DNA from 2 places in the Desertibacillus haloalkaliphilus genome. Region 1 is predicted to be linked to the other one. Evidence: riboswitches for the same ligand, from Rfam matches in the RefSeq annotation. Region 1 holds a riboswitch; the other holds the start of a gene.
What was found. A riboswitch is a leader RNA that binds a small molecule or an ion and turns the genes downstream of it on or off. The one in region 1 is predicted to bind cyclic di-GMP.
Positions count from the first base shown of each region.

Region 2: linked by a shared signal. The riboswitch ahead of KH400_RS00415 (type II secretion system protein) and the one ahead of KH400_RS06715 (response regulator transcription factor) in region 1 are both predicted to bind cyclic di-GMP.

Region 1 is NZ_JAHPIV010000005.1:19,793-27,906, reverse strand. It holds gene KH400_RS06730 (EAL domain-containing protein) at 1-1,250, opposite strand, end outside; gene KH400_RS06725 (ATP-binding protein) at 1,380-2,531, opposite strand; gene KH400_RS06720 (methyl-accepting chemotaxis protein) at 2,922-4,973, opposite strand; gene KH400_RS06715 (response regulator transcription factor) at 5,044-5,694, opposite strand; cyclic di-GMP riboswitch class I at 5,854-5,940, opposite strand; gene KH400_RS06710 (sensor domain-containing diguanylate cyclase) at 6,042-7,253, opposite strand; gene KH400_RS06705 (PilZ domain-containing protein) at 7,317-7,682, opposite strand.
Region 2 is NZ_JAHPIV010000001.1:80,604-88,717, forward strand. It holds gene KH400_RS00400 (PilN domain-containing protein) at 1-111, opposite strand, end outside; gene pilM (type IV pilus biogenesis protein PilM) at 113-1,105, opposite strand; gene KH400_RS00410 (prepilin peptidase) at 1,293-2,045, opposite strand; gene KH400_RS00415 (type II secretion system protein) at 2,133-2,561, opposite strand; cyclic di-GMP riboswitch class II at 2,635-2,718, opposite strand; gene KH400_RS00420 (type II secretion system F family protein) at 2,807-4,015, opposite strand; gene KH400_RS00425 (type IV pilus twitching motility protein PilT) at 4,017-5,057, opposite strand; gene KH400_RS00430 (GspE/PulE family protein) at 5,074-6,729, opposite strand; gene KH400_RS26355 (VanW family protein) at 6,792-8,114, opposite strand, start outside.

The DNA.
Region 1 (8,114 bases):
TACATCACAGCAAACTTGGTGTGTTCTTCGTCTATCACCTCTTTAAGCTTGTCCATAAAAGCTTTGCGGTTTGGTAGTTTCGTTACATGGTCATGGTTGGATATATACTCTAGCAATAACTCAGATGCTTTTTGCTTGGTAATATCCGTAGCATGTCCATCTATTCTAACTACATTCCCATCCATATCAAGAATAGGGGTACTTTGGGTTTCAATCCATTTTTCCTCATGTTTTTCGTTAATAATGCGATATTGCTCATGAACTTCTTGGCCTTCTAACACCTTTCGGTAATTTGCTTTTACTTTTGATAAATCTTCTTGATGAACGTAATCAAACCAGCCCTTACCTTTGTTTTCTAGAGTTATGCGATCAAGTGCGAAGATTTTTTCAATCCCTCGCGAACAAAATTGAAGTTTACCGATTTTAACATCATAAGACCAGACCCCTACACTCAAATTAATTTTTATCAATTGTAGTTGCTCTTCTTGTTTTTTTTCTGTGATATCACGAACCGTCCCTAAAAAACGACTGACTTCACCATTTTCATTAAGTACTGGGCTCCCTTTAAAGTAAAGGTCCCTCACCTCATTATCTTGTCGAGTAATTCGATATGCAATCGAAAAACTTTCTCTCTTATCAATACCATCTTGCATCGCTCTCTGAAATTCCTCACGTTCTTTTGGGTCGATAAGCTCTAGCATACGTTTAAATGTCGGCAAAAAGGCTGGGAGTTTCTCAATCTGTAGAATTGAGTATACTTGATTAGACCAATTCCCTTTACTACGGCTAACATTATACTCCCAACTGCCAATGTTAGACTCTTCTTCAACCAATTTTAATTGTTGCTTTAATGAATCATACTCTATACCGTCTTCTTTACCTGCCGAAATAGTTTTGGCTACCCCGTGAACCACTCCAACGCCGCCACTATCAATTTCTGGAATAAATGTGATAGCTACGTCAATGAGATCTCCATTTTTGTGTAATAATGATATATCAAACGATGTGATTTTATTTGATAACGCTTTATAAAAGTGATAATCGAGTTTTTCAAGATCTTCTTTTTGAATAAACTCTTGAAATACTTGTGACAACTCTTTAAATTGATAGCCTAATAATTGTGTAAATGCTTGATTAATTGCAAGAAATTCTCCTTGTCCATCTAAAATAAACATTGCATCAATGTATTTGCCAAAAAGTCTTTTAATTAACTTATCATCTATACGACCACCTATTTTTTTCTCGACCATATGATCATTCTTTGTTTTAAAAATTAAGTCAGTTAGTTTCATGTTTGGCACCCCAACTCTACTAATCATTGGATATCTTAAAAGCAATTATTCCCGATGATTAAGCACTCTTCTATTTATTTGACTACATTATTTTACAAGTGGAAATGTAATTGTAAGCGTCGTTCCTTCGCCTTCTCTACTTTCGATTGTCCTTGTTCCTTGGTGTGACTCAATAATTTTGTCACTAATGATCAAGCCCAAACCTGTCCCTTTTTCCTTCGTAGTAAAGAATGGATCCCAAGCTTTATCTAATAGCTCTCTAGGCATACCAATTCCTTTATCAATCACTTTTATCTCAGCCATACCATCTACCCTTTCACTCGTTATGGAAATACACCCATTCGTTGTAGCCTCAATGGCATTTTTTATAAGGTTAATAAAAGCCTGCCTTACTTTCATTGACTCACATTGGATCATTAGTGTTTCGTCTTCGTATACTTTCACTATTTTGTTCCCTTTTACAGTCGCTTGTGGTTCAAGAAATGATATTGCATCATCTAATAGATTGGAAACAGAACATGGTTTATAGATATCCGAATGAGGCTTTGCTAACATAAGTAGTTCATTAGCGATTTGTTCGATACGATTTAACTCATCTTCAATAATTGTGTTAAAGTATTCTTTATCAGTTTTATCTTTAATCAATTTAAAAAATCCTTTAAGTGAAGTGAGTGGGTTTTTTATTTCATGAGCAATTCCCTCAGCAAGGTGGGCAGCAATGGCTAACTTTTCAGATCGAATCATAGCATCCTCCATTAATTTACGATCCGTAACATCAGTAAAGACATGTATTATTGCTTCTTCACCTTCATAACCAAAAGTTATAGTCGTTATATCAAAGAATTTGACCTTCTTATTTCCCAACTCAACTTCTACTTCTTTTAAATCATAATTAACACCGTTAATCACCGCATTGTGCCACTGTTTACTTATGTCATGATCCTTGATACAAATCATCCGAAAAACATTTTGACCAATCATATTTTCTATACGGTCCATTTCAATATCTGACACAGCTCTTTGATTAGCGAATAAAACCTTCTTTCTATTAGTCATGATGACTGCAACTGGTAGTTCATTAAGAAATTTACTATAAAACTCATTCTTCTTTTCAGTTAGTTTATTTGCTTTCGTTAATTTTAGATTAATACTAATTTGGTTAATAATTCTTTCAATTGAACGTTCCTCTTTAATAGATTTCATAATATCACCCACAATCAAAATATTAGAATATTCCAATAATTACACTCTCATACATTTTCGGTCACTAACTGTTATTTACTCTCTAGGTGATTAATCTATAGGTGTTGCTGATCCCCTTCAAACAATTTTATAAACTACTTTTTTACCCACTTGTATTATCTATGAATTGAACATTTCCGTAATCGCCGTGTATTCCTACTTTTCTTCCTATTTTCTACCTATTGAATAATAAATAGTCCACATAATTAGACTCCGCCACGCGAATAGAACTAGTATAGTAAAAACCATGATATAAACGTGGTTGAAATTAGGAATTCAATCCTAAGGTAGTACCTTGCTTAATACCAAACTACTATAGAGATTTCGATTTACATCATTAAAAGCTATAGGAGATAAGATGTTTTTTCTACTAGTACTAAACTAGTCTTAAAGTTTAAATGTTTTCACTAAATCCTGTAATTCATCAGCTAATTTTGCTAGTGATTGAGCTGAGTTTGTTATTTCTTTAGATGACGTTAACTGCTTTTCCATAGAAGCTGACACTTGCTGGCTTTGCGATGTTGTGCTAATCGATGTACTTTCAATTTCATTCATCGAAGTCACAACACCTTCGATAGAGGAACTCATATGATTCGTCGCTTCAGAAACTTCTAGTATTTGCTTTGTTACTTCATTAATAGAAAGTTGAATATCACTAAAAATTGGCTGTACTGATTTAATTGCTGCAACCCCATTGGATGACTGACTTACAGTGTCATTAATTGATAGCACTGTATTTTCTGTTTCAATTAAAATGCTAGTAACCAATTCATGGATTTGTATAGACGATTGTTTAGATTGTTCGGCTAACTTACGAACCTCATTGGCAACAACTGCGAAACCACGTCCATGTTCTCCGGCTCTAGCTGCTTCAATAGAGGCATTTAAAGCAAGTAGGTTGGTTTGATCTGAAATATTAGAAATAACTTCAACAATCTCGCCAATTTTTTTCGACCGTTCTTCTAGACTTTTTACTTTTGTCGCTGTGTTATGAATATTTTCATGAATCATTTCGCTTTCTGTAATAAAGTCAAAGATCTTACTAGAACCATCATTTGCTTTCTTATTGGCCAGTTCCGATGAATTAGCCACCATTTTCGCATTATCGGCTACTTGTACGACCCCGGAAGCCATCTCTCTTATTCGATCAGCGCTTTCGGAGGCTTTAGAGGATTGGTCTTCCGCACCTACAGAAACTGTTTGAATTGCATTAGCAACTTGTTTACTTATTAAAGAGGATTGATGAGAAGTGCTCGACAATTCTTCCCCTGAAGCTGCTACTTTTTCTGAAGACAAACGGACCTGTGTTATAATTTCTTTTAACTTCAATAACATTGTATTAAATGAGTCTGCTAATTCACCAATTTCGTCATTGCTCCTAATCTTTAATTGTTGAGTTGTTAAATCCCCATTTGCAATTTTTTGAGCGGCTTTTGTAACTAGGCGAATCGGCTTAATAATAGTTAAGATACGGAAGATAACAATTACACTAGCCACGATAACACTAAATGTAATCACGAGAATAATACTGAACTTTAAATCCTCCACTTTTCCCATATACTGCTCAACAGGCATATACGTTAAGATTTTTAACCCGTTCTTTTCATTCGTCACAAATGAGCCGATATTTTTAGTACCATTTAGCGTAAAATGTCCACTTCCCGAACTGTTTTGTTCCATGCTTAAATAAAAATCTTGAATTTCTTGACCGTGCTCTTCACTCATAAAATTTAAATCAAGGCTTTGATCACTTCTACCAGATGCAATCACCAATCCTTCAGGGTCAATAATCATCGTATGAACATTTTGCTCTGAAGTTCCTTGCACTAATTCTTCCGTCAAACGATTGATATCTACAGACATAACAAAAACGGATAAAAGTTCACCCTCCTCGTTAAATAAAGAGTTTGAGACAGCAATTACAGGTCTTTCTGTTATAGGTGAATACATATATTCACTAGCCGATACACCAGGATTTTCAAGCTGCTCATAATAATAAGCTTCTAGTTGTCTGTCAAAGACGTGCCCCACTGATACTTGTCCTACCCCATCTACCAAGACTTGATTATCGTAAGAATAGAACATATTTTCATATAAACCATCGGATGTAGCCACTCGTTCTTCCAAGCTTTTGGCAATGGCACTTAATTGTACTTGATTCACTTCATTGGTTTCAGCTAGTTCATTAAAAAAATCAGTCACATATAGGTCATTAATAATTGAATGAGAAATGTCAAACTGTGAATGAAAGACAGAATCCACTTGCTTGTTCTTTTCCACTGCAAGATGAGTTAATGAACGACTTGCTTCATTTTCCAATGCATTAGAAGTTGCATACAACGTATACACGATGTTGATAACCATGGGCATCAACATACAAATAATAAAAACAGAAAATATTTTAAGAAATAGACGATTTTTAAAAATCCTTTGCTTCATATTAGACTCCTTAAAGTAATATTTCATTCCCCTAGATTCAGAGCGAAACATTGTGAATTATCTCCTCTCATCAGCTTAATGACACCCACCCATTCTTAATCGCTGTAACAGCTGCTGATGTACGATCAGGGACATTTAACTTTTTTAATATAATGTTTATATAATTGCTTACCGTATATGGACTAAGATAAATAGAGTTGCCAATTTCCTTATTTGTCAAACCAAATGATAGTAATTCTAAGATTTCTATTTCCCGCTCTGTTAGTAATTCACAAGAGAATTGTGAATTATTACTCATGGATTTAGGAATTAGGAGTTTTTGGTATTCACTTATGACAACTCGAGTGGCTTCAGCATCTAAATATGAATACCCGTTACGAATAGCTTCTACAAGTTTTGATAATGACTGGCTGTTATAGGACTTCAATGGAAACAATCCTGTAGCACCATATTTTAAAAAGCGTTTTATATCATAATCAGTTGACTTTGTTACTACAATATATTTTTGTGATGTTGGATTCTCTTGGTTCATTTCTTTAAGAAGATTTAAAGATTGTGATCCTTCACAATCACTATCAATAACAAATATGTCCGCTCTAATATTCCCTACGAAATTTTTTGTTTTTATTTGTTCTAATATCCAATCACTTCCCAAAGCATTCTCAATTAATGTAAATAGTGAATCAGAATCCGAAATAATCGTTATCTTTTTTTGTTCCATCAATAACCCGCCCTTATAGTTACTATTCATTCTTTCTAATAATTTTTTAAAATCCTATCAACACATTATAATTAAAAGAACAGATATTTTTTAATATTCCGTCGTTTTTATAAAAAAAGTGACCCCAAGAAACTAGGCTCACTTGTACTTCTAGTATTCTTTGGCAACCCGGCTACCATAGCATAATTGTGCTTTAGGCCCGCAGCTTTGCGCCCTTATCTTTCGATAAGTTTGCCTTTATCAAGTTAAATTTTAAAACTGCTGTGTTTGAAACGATATAAATACTACTAATATGGAACTTTTTTATTAATTAGCGGTGGTAGCATATAACCATTCTTTGCGAAAGGTCATTTAAATATTTTAGAGTTTTGTATCGTGTTCATTAATTTTTCTAATAGTCCAATGTTATTTGACTTTACTTCATGTAAATCATGTGTATAGATTTTATAATTATTTTTTCCTGTACTTTTTGCGAAATACATTGCTTTGTCAGCGTGATCAATCAATGTTTCTTTATCTTCTCCATCATCTGGATACATGCTGATCCCAATACTTACAGAAATATTCACTTCGTTTTCATCGATTGTATAGGGAAGTGCTACGCTATTGAATAAACGGCTTGAAATGACTTCTATTTGATCCTTCGTTGTTTCTTCAAAAACAACGATAAATTCATCTCCACCAATTCGAGCAATAAGATCTTCTTCTCTAATACAATCATTTATACGATTTACTACTGCCTTAAGCAATTTATCCCCAACTTCGTGTCCCATCGTATCATTGACAATTTTAAAATCATCAAGGTCAATAAACATAAGTGAAAAATTATGTTTACTACGCTTCGCACGAGCTAACGCCTTCCTAATGTAACTATATAAATATTTTCGATTTGGCAAATCGGTTAGCTCATCATAATATGCCATTTGTTTTAGTTTATTTTCTAATTCTTTTCGATCTGTAATATCCATGAATTGACCATTAATTTTTGTCAGAATCCCATCCTTGTTTAAGGTTGGTGAAGATATTTTAATTAACCACCTTTGTCCTAATTCAGGATGAAGAATGCGATACTCGACTCTCACCGTTTCTCCTGTCAGCAATTGTTTTTCGGCCTCTTCAACTTTCGTAACATCCTCCTCATGAACCATTTCCTTCCATAATTCATGATGATCTTTAAATGCATCTTGTGAATATCCGTATACTTCGTTAATACCTGCAGAATAATAGATATCTTGATTTGAAAGATCAAAACTATAGATTGCCCCATCAAGGGAATTAAATAGATTTTCGTACTCCTCTTTTTTATTGCTAACTACCATTAGCCGATCTTTTATCTGTTCTTTTTCATGTAACAATTGATTATAACTTTCATATTTTTGTTCATATTTACCGCCTAGTCTCCACACACTGTAGCTAATAAATAATATCCCCGATAAACGCAACCACATTTCTACGCTAAAACCACTTTTGGTATGTTGATAAATATCTATAGCCGCTATTACTAAAATAACAACAAGGACTAACCATCTTTTTTTGTGAACGTTAACCTCATTCTTCATTCTATAGTCTCCTCATAAACCTATTGAGCTAACTGATAAACGATCAGTCATTATTACAAACACTTAATCGTTTTCCTGTCGGATATATTCTTTTAGCCCATTTATCATATCTTCACTCTCACCAATGTCCGTAGACAAATCGATGCCGTAATAATATTCATTCATATTCGCTACCTTTTGCCAAACTACTCTTCCCCGTACAACCCAATCTGAAAGCATAGTAAAATACACTTCGACATCTATTTCATTACGTGTTACCTGTAAATCTAACATTGACATTAATTTCAACCCAGATGGACTAATATCTTGTATTTTCCCTTGACCTTGATTACTTTCGATCTCCTCTCCATTAATTTTTATAATGTTGAATGTACATGTTAATGGAGGTTGAAATTCATATCGAAATGTTTCTTCCCGTTTATATAACATATCCCATCACCTCTTAAAGATTGTTAATTATAGTCACCAAACTGATTTAATATATTAAGATAAATAACGGATGATTAACAAACCAATAGTATATTTATTGTAAGTAGATTTCGGTTTCTATAGGTTCAATATATTGAAATATCACCTCTTCCCCTACTTTATATTTTAGAACTATTTTTTGATCACTAAGTCGCTCTAGCTCTTGTAATCGACTATTGTTTCTGGAGCTACATACAACACTTTTACTTTTTATCAATGCAAGTGTTACTTGTGTTACTTTCAAAATAGCCTCTGAGTCCCTCGACGTTGCTGTATTACCATATCTCAATGTAATTTTATACAGCCCCCTATAATTATATTGATTGATCTTATCAATGCTATTTTATTATCCACATAAATGGCGTTTTCGTAATCAGCGAGTATTCCTATTTT
Region 2 (8,114 bases), on a different contig from region 1:
AAGTAAAGCCGTCGTAAACAAAATAAAAATCAGTGCAAAGATGACCAATGTGACCGTAAAAAGAGGACGTTTTTTCTCACGATTAGGAAGTAAGTTGATATCAACTAACAAGTTATGTCACCTCTTTCAACGACAGCCCGATCGTCGCTATAAACCCTTGCGAAAATGACTGTTTTCCATCAGTCTCTTTTGCTTCCGTGATTGAAACTGGAATTTCAACACGCTCAGCGAGCTGTTCTTTAATGCCAGTGAGGTACGGATGATCACCAGTGACTATGATGTTTGTCACTTGCTTGTTCCCTTGGTGCATCGAATAGCGGTAAAAGTTTAAAATTCGCTCAATCTCCTGGAGCTGATCATCAAGTTTGGACCAAATCTCTTCTTCATTCCCTTTGTAACGCCAGCTTAACTGCTTCGTTTCTTGTTGATAGCTGCTTGTCCACGCATCGTTTCCGAGGTCAAGCGTTTGATGTCGAATAAATTCAGGGTGATGCTCTGAAAAAATACTAATATTCACAGTCGTTAAATCGAACTTCGCAAACAAGTAATTGCTCTTCGTCGCGGCAATATCTTGTTGATAAAAATAACGATATAACGCAAGCGCTGTCACATCGGCTGCTATAGGCTTAAGCTTTGCTTCATCTAGTAATTCAGTATATGTAAGAACTTCATCCTCTGGGGCCGCAAATAAAAATCCCTCACGAACGTCTTGCCCTTCGACTGCTGGCAAAACATGAACATCAAGGACCGGATTAGAAAACGGCAAGTGAATCGAGCTACCAAGCTCCATCATTATATAGCCATTGACCTCATCATCAGCAACATCTAATGGGACCTCAACCTTTTTCATAATCACAGTTGAATCTGGAACAAAAAACTGCACTGGTCTGTTTTTAATGCCCCAATCGCGGACACAACTCTCGATCATACCGACAAAGGCTAGCTCGTCAACAACCTTCCCATTTTCGACGATTCCCGCCGGTAACTCTCGTTCACGCGTACGCACGACGCCAGGCAGTGTATGATTTTTATTTTCAACCATTCGAACGACGTAATCGTTGATCGTTAGACTAATCGTTTTTTTATTCGCTTTAAACGTAAACATTGCTACGGTCTCTCCTTTGTCGTCAAACCCTCGAATCAGCTTATCCTCTCTGTTCAGGAAGCCCGTCTGGGTCCCTAAAACGGAAAAGCCTAGGATAAGCACCTAGGCCTTTTGTTACATGGTAATAATCTTATTTCAGTATAAACGATATGACCTTCTAGTGGTAGAGCACTGCTGTCAAAAACAATTAGAGAAATTGTACATACCAATGCCAAAGGCTTTCCCCGAAGAAATAAATGACAAGCGCACCGATCGCAATAAAAGGACCAAAAGGGATGGGATTTTTACGCTTCACTTTTCCTGTCATCATCATTATTCCCCCAACAACAGCACCGATAAACGTTGCAGCAAACAATGTTAACAGCACGTCACGCGTCCCGAGTATGAACCCGAGCACAGCAAAAAGCTTAACATCCCCGCCCCCCATACCACCACGGCTGACGATGGCAATCAAATAGAGAAGTCCGCCACCTACAAAAAAACCAACAATCCCGTCCCACCATGGCTCATGTGGAATAAGCACAGTGATTGGAATGAAAACGATAAAGAAAAACAATAAAATTTTATTTGGTATAAGCATCTTATGTAAGTCAGAAATCGTAATGATGACCAGTAACGAAATGAGAAGGAGTGCAATTAATAACTCACTCGTCCAGCCAACGAGCACGGCTGCGACTAAAAACAAACACGCCGTTAGCCCTTCAAATAACGGATACTTGATAGACACCTTCGTCCCGCAGCCTTTACACGTTCCTCGCTGAAATAGATACGATAGCACCGGAATCAACTCAGATGCTGATAAGGTACGCTGACAGCGCGGACAATGCGAGCGCGGCTTGACAATTGATTCGCCATCAGCAACACGAATACCGACAACATTGTAAAAAGAGCCAAGGACAAGGCCGAGGATGAATATATAAATATAAAGGATCGTTTCCATGAGATCAGTCCTTATTTAAAAATAGAGTGGAAACTAGTTTATTAGGTTCCCACTCTATTTTTGTAACGTCTTTAACTTTCTGTTTGCCTATTCTTCCAGACCTTCTAGATAATCGATAATTTCTTGTTCAGTAACAAGACCGTCAACATCATTTATTTCATCTAAATCAGCTACATCATGCCCATCAATCGTCCAATCAGCTTCCGTACGAGCAACAGTAATCCCTACATCATCCAAGTCTACACCATCAATATAACGTGTAAGTTCATCATTATCACAACCGTCGTTATCAGCACAATCCCTATTTGCCTCAGCACTACTAGCTGCATATAGCTTAGCACCTGAGATAATATTTAACGCATCAGAGGCGGTTGCACGATCATCCGTATCCCCAATTATATTCCCAATCGCCGGCACAGCAATCGCTGCGATGATTCCTAAAATAACAACAACGGCTAACAGTTCGATCAACGTTAGACCGCGTTGATCCTTTAATAATTTCATTCGTTTGATCATTCTTCTCTCTCCTTTGTTTTCTAAAATCATTACAACGTTCTATAAAAAAGACCAATTTTATATTGCATCGCAAAACAAAATTGGTCGGTTGCACTAATCGCTCCGGGTTATCCAAGTGCCCAAATGAAGATAACCGTTCTTTGCGTCCCTTTTTATCATCGTCGTTTTTACCTAGGAAAACACGACTACTTTGTTTCCTACCTAGAATTTTATACCATAGAATAGACCAATTGTATAGCTATTTTTTAAAAAGCGTTAAAAATTTCAAACATTGGTAACATAATCGCTAAGACGATTGTCCCGACGATGCCGGCTAATAACACAATCATTAATGGTTCGATTAACGATTTTAGAGAATCGACACTTCGTTCTACCTCATCTTCATAAAAGTCCGCCACTTTTGCGAGCATTAAATCTAAGGATCCCGTCTCTTCACCGATTTGCACCATTTGTGATACGAGTGGTGGAAAGACCCAGCTATCTTCAAGTGGCTGTGCTAATGAATTCCCCTTTTCAAGGCTATCTCTCGCTTCAAAAATCACCTTTCCAAGCACCGGATGATCGACGACCTTTTCAACGATCGTTAATGCTTGCAGGATCGGTACCGAGCTTGCAAACAATGATGAGAGCGTACGCGTCATTCTTGCGACAGCCGCTTTCTGTAATAGTTTCCCGAACAGCGGAGTTTTTAAACTGATATAGCCGATCCAATAACTGACACGTTCATCTCGTTTTTGTAAAAGAATGATGCCTATAACAATTAGGGCGATTACTAAAATCAACAGCCACCAATACGCTTGGACGAAGTCACTTGCGTCTAGGACGAAGACTGTAATTGCAGGCAGCTGGGCGTCGAATTGGGCAAACATATCAACAAACGTTGGTACGACAGAAGCTAATAAAAACATCACAACCCCGACCGTCACTAGCCCGATCGCAATTGGATAGCTCATCGCTGATTGAATTTTCTTTTTGAGTTGGAATTGCTTTTCAAAATAAGTGGCTAGCCGGTCGAGCGTTTCATCCAAATTCCCACTCGCTTCACCAGCCTTCATCATGTTCACAAACATTGATGGGAAGACTTTGCGATGCTTTTCCACCGCAGCAGAGATCGCTGTACCTTTTTGTAAATCTTCGTCCATTTGCTGAAGGACTTTTTTTAATGCTTTACTTTCTGTTTGCTTCGCTAAGATTCTCGTCGCATCAATAATCGTAATCCCCGCTCGTATTAACGTCGCGAACTGGCGGCAGTAAATGACGAAGTCCTGGCTTTTGACGGGATTTCCGATCGTGATGTCTTGCTTCCATATGCTTGGCTGCGTTTCAACGATCTCAATTGGCATCAGGTTCATTTCCCTTAACATTTGGACAGCCTGATTTTTAGAGCGGCTTTCTATGGTGCCTTTCTTCCGTTGACCACGACGGTTCTTTCCAATGTATTTGTACGTTGGCATCTTACACTTCACCGTCGCCTAAATATTGTGTAGCAATGTCAGCTGAAATCCGCTTTTGGTCACGAAGTTGCTTGATCGCCATTTCAAGTGTGTGCATGCCTTGGGCTCGGCTCGTTTGCATCACACTTTTAATTTGATGGTTTTTCTCATTACGGATCAGATTCGCCACTGATGGCTGATTAACGAGCACTTCTGTCGCAGCTACTCGGCCTTTCCCATCTGCTGCTGGAAATAAGCGCTGGGCGACGATGCCAACGAGAGTCGCTGCCAGCTGGATACGAATTTGTGGCTGTTGATGTGGTGGGAACACATCAATGATTCGGTCAATCGTCTGTGGTGCACTGCTCGTATGAAGCGTTGCTAAAACAAGGTGCCCTGTTTCCGCTGCGGTAATCGCAGTGGAAATCGTCTCTAGGTCACGCATTTCACCGACAAGGATAATATCGGGGTCTTGACGTAACGATGCCCGTAAGCCGTTCGCAAACTTTTCAGTATCAAAACCAACCTCCCGTTGATTGATAATGCTGAGCTGATGCTTGTGAAGATACTCGATCGGATCTTCTAGCGTAATGATGTGCTTGGAGTAGTTGCGGTTAATGTAATCAATCATCGCTGCTAGCGTTGTTGATTTCCCTGATCCTGTTGGTCCAGTCACTAAAATTAACCCTTGTGGCTTCTCCGCTAACGTTTGTAACACCGCTGGCATTTGTAAATCTTCTAAACTAGGTACCTTCGTTGGTATCACCCTGGCAACAAAGCTGATGCATGAGCGTTGCCGATAGACATTTAAGCGAAAACGTGAGACACCAGGGATTCCGTAAGAAAAGTCATATTCCCCTCGTTCAACAAAGTCATCCCAGTGTTTCTCTGGAATGAGTGCTCTCGCCATTGCTTCTGTTTCACTCGGAGTGAGCGCTTCTTTCCCATACTGCTTTAACGACCCGTTGATGCGAACAATCGGTGGCGCTCCAACGGTAATGTGTAAATCAGATGCATTCGTTTCAAAGGCGAGCTTTAGTAAATCTTCAACCTGTTCTTTCATTATGTTCACCCCCTATTTATTCCGCTAGTGACACTCGTAAAATTTCCTCAGTCGTTGTAATCCCCTGCTTCACTTTGATTAACCCGTCATCAATGAGAAAAATCGTTCCATTTTTTAACGCATAGCGACGAATCGCAGCAATCGGTTCGTTGTTCATAATCATCGCACGGATCTCATCGTCGATGCGGAGGACTTCATGAATCGCAATCCTGCCACGGTAACCCGTCATATTACAGCTCGGACAGCCTTTTGCACGGTTGACTGTATTGATTGTTAAGCCACGTTTTTTAAAGATCTCTTTCTCACGTTCGGTTGCTTGTTCCGGTTCAGTACAGTCTCGACAAACTCTACGCACAAGACGCTGTGAGACAACACCAGCAAGTGATGACGCGACTAAAAATGGCTCAATGCCCATGTCGATGAGGCGGGTAATCGTTGCAATCGAATCATTCGTATGAAGAGTACTTAAAACGAGGTGCCCTGTTAATGACGCACGAACGGCAATTTGCGCCGTTTCAAGGTCACGAACTTCCCCGATCATAATAATGTCTGGGTCTTGCCTTAAAATTGAACGCAATCCCCGCGCAAATGTCATGCCCGTATTCTCATTAACATTGACTTGTGAAACCCCCTCAAGCTGATACTCAACCGGATCTTCAACGGTAATAATGTTCACTTCCTCGGTATTGAGTTTGTTGAGTGCGGCGTATAGGGTCGATGACTTCCCTGACCCTGTTGGTCCCGTAATTAAAACAATCCCATTCGGCTGGGTAATCATATTCATAAATAACGAATGGTTGTATTTGTTTAAACCAAGTTTATCAATGTTATTAATCGCTGAACTCAAATCAAGCAGCCTCATCACAATTTTTTCACCATAAATCGAAGGTAACGTTGCCACGCGAATATCAACCGGCTTAAAATTAATGTTCATCTTAATCCGTCCATCCTGTGGGACACGACTTTCGGTAATATTCAAATTCGACATGATCTTAATTCGAGCAATAATGACATTTTGCATATGCTTTGGCAGCGTACGCTCGGTATGAAGCACACCATCAATACGATACCGGACGCGAACTTCATTTTCCTGTGGATCTATGTGAATGTCACTTGTTCGTTGTGTAACCGCATTTGTAATGATTTGGTTGACGAGACGAACAACGGGAGAGTCATCATCGGTTATTCTTGTTTCCTCAATGTCCTCGTCGGTCGGTAGATCCCCCATCAATTCTTCCATCGACTCTTGAAGGTCGTAGTGCTTGCTAATCATCCGCATTAATTCATCTTTGGTTGCAATCCCAGGCTCGATCTGAAAGCCTGTCGCCATTCTCAATTCTTCAATCACGAAATAATCCATTGGATCAGCCATTGCCACAAACAGCTTATTTCCTTCCTTTTTTAGCGGAATGACGTTATGACGTTTTGCAAGCTCTTTTGGAACCATCTTAACTAGGTTAGTGTCGATCGGATAACGGTGTAAGCTAATATGAGGAATCCCAAGCTGAAACTCAAGCACTTCAATTAATTGTTGTTCGGTAATGTACCCTTCCTGTAACAGCGCATCCCCTAGTTTTTGATCGGGTGATTTTTCCTTTAAGGCGACCTGTAATTGCTCTTCTGTAATTAACCCTGATTCAACGAGCAAATCACCTAAACGTTTTCTTGCCATTGTCACTCACCTGCTTTCCCTAATGGACCGTGTCTAAAAAAGCACCCCTTTTTGAACAGGCTCTAATGCCCTTTCATCGGAATCTCTATGTCAGGCTGTTCATCTTCGCCTTCTTCTAGTCGATCTTCTTCTTCACCAGGAATCTCTTGATCTGAGCCGTCCCGCTCTTGACCATCTCCTTCATCCTCTGGAGGTCGTTGCGCTTGATCTTGTTCCTCTTCGTTGCCGTCTCCTGTTTCCTCCGGTGCCTCAGTCACAGTTGAGCGTAGCACAACTCTCGCTGTCGGTGGATAATAATCCGTAGCGATCCATTCTTCACTAACCACTTTACCGCGATCATCATAGCTATAGCGATTCACTGTTGCTCGGTAGCCATTCTCACCATCATGCTGGATGACTTCTGCATAAACAGGAAGTGCGGGATCGTAGCGATGAATTGTTCTTGGCTCAAACTCCTCTTCATCAACAACTTCATAGTCGAAAGAGGTCTGTAGCGCTCGACCGCTAATTTCAACCGTTAATTGTTGGCCATCACTTATCGCTGAAAGCGTATAAGGTGTTGAATTGGTGTTTTTGAAAACGAGATCTCTCTCCCCACGTCGAAAATCTGCCTCTAACCCTGGTGTCGTATATTCAGGTATCGATCCTTGTGAATGACGTTCAATGATATCAAAGTTCGTCCCTAACACAGCTATGTAAAGAGTTGAAGCCAATAATCGAAGCTCACGACCATCGATGCCAAACTCAACCGTATCACCTAGCACGTGATCTAACGAAAAGCTAGCATTCGGTTGAATAACATGTCCATCGATTTGTTCAATCACCTTTTCGAGTGATAAAAATTGGCTTGTTATGGGTAGTGTAGCACGAGCAAGCACTTCTTCCTCTACCATATCCTCATCGTAAACGGCCTCAATCGCTTCATTACGTAAATAACGTGCCTGCTCCAGGACACGTTCAACGGTAGCCGACCTATTAATGTCATCTGGCCAACCTTCAGTTACTTCTTTATGTATACCTTCTAAATCGACAATCATCGGTATCGTCACAGCAGTTGGCTGCTGCCAAAATGCATACCAAGGCTGCTCGAGTTGTTCGGTGACAGTCGCGATCGTCTTTTCTATCTCAAAATCAAACGCTTCACGAGTTACGAACAGCTCTTCTCCCGCAACGGTCTCAACCACAAGTGGCGCACCTTTTTTCCAATCGTCTACATGTTGATGAAGCTGCTTCTCTGCTTCTTCTACCGTTAAGCCCCCAACATGAACTCCAGCTAGCATCGATCCTTCTGGTATCGTTGTTCCACCATTGATTCGTTCAACAACTGGGATCGCAGCCATTGTAAGAAAATAGAGAAGCAGAGCTTGAAGAAGGATGAGCATCCA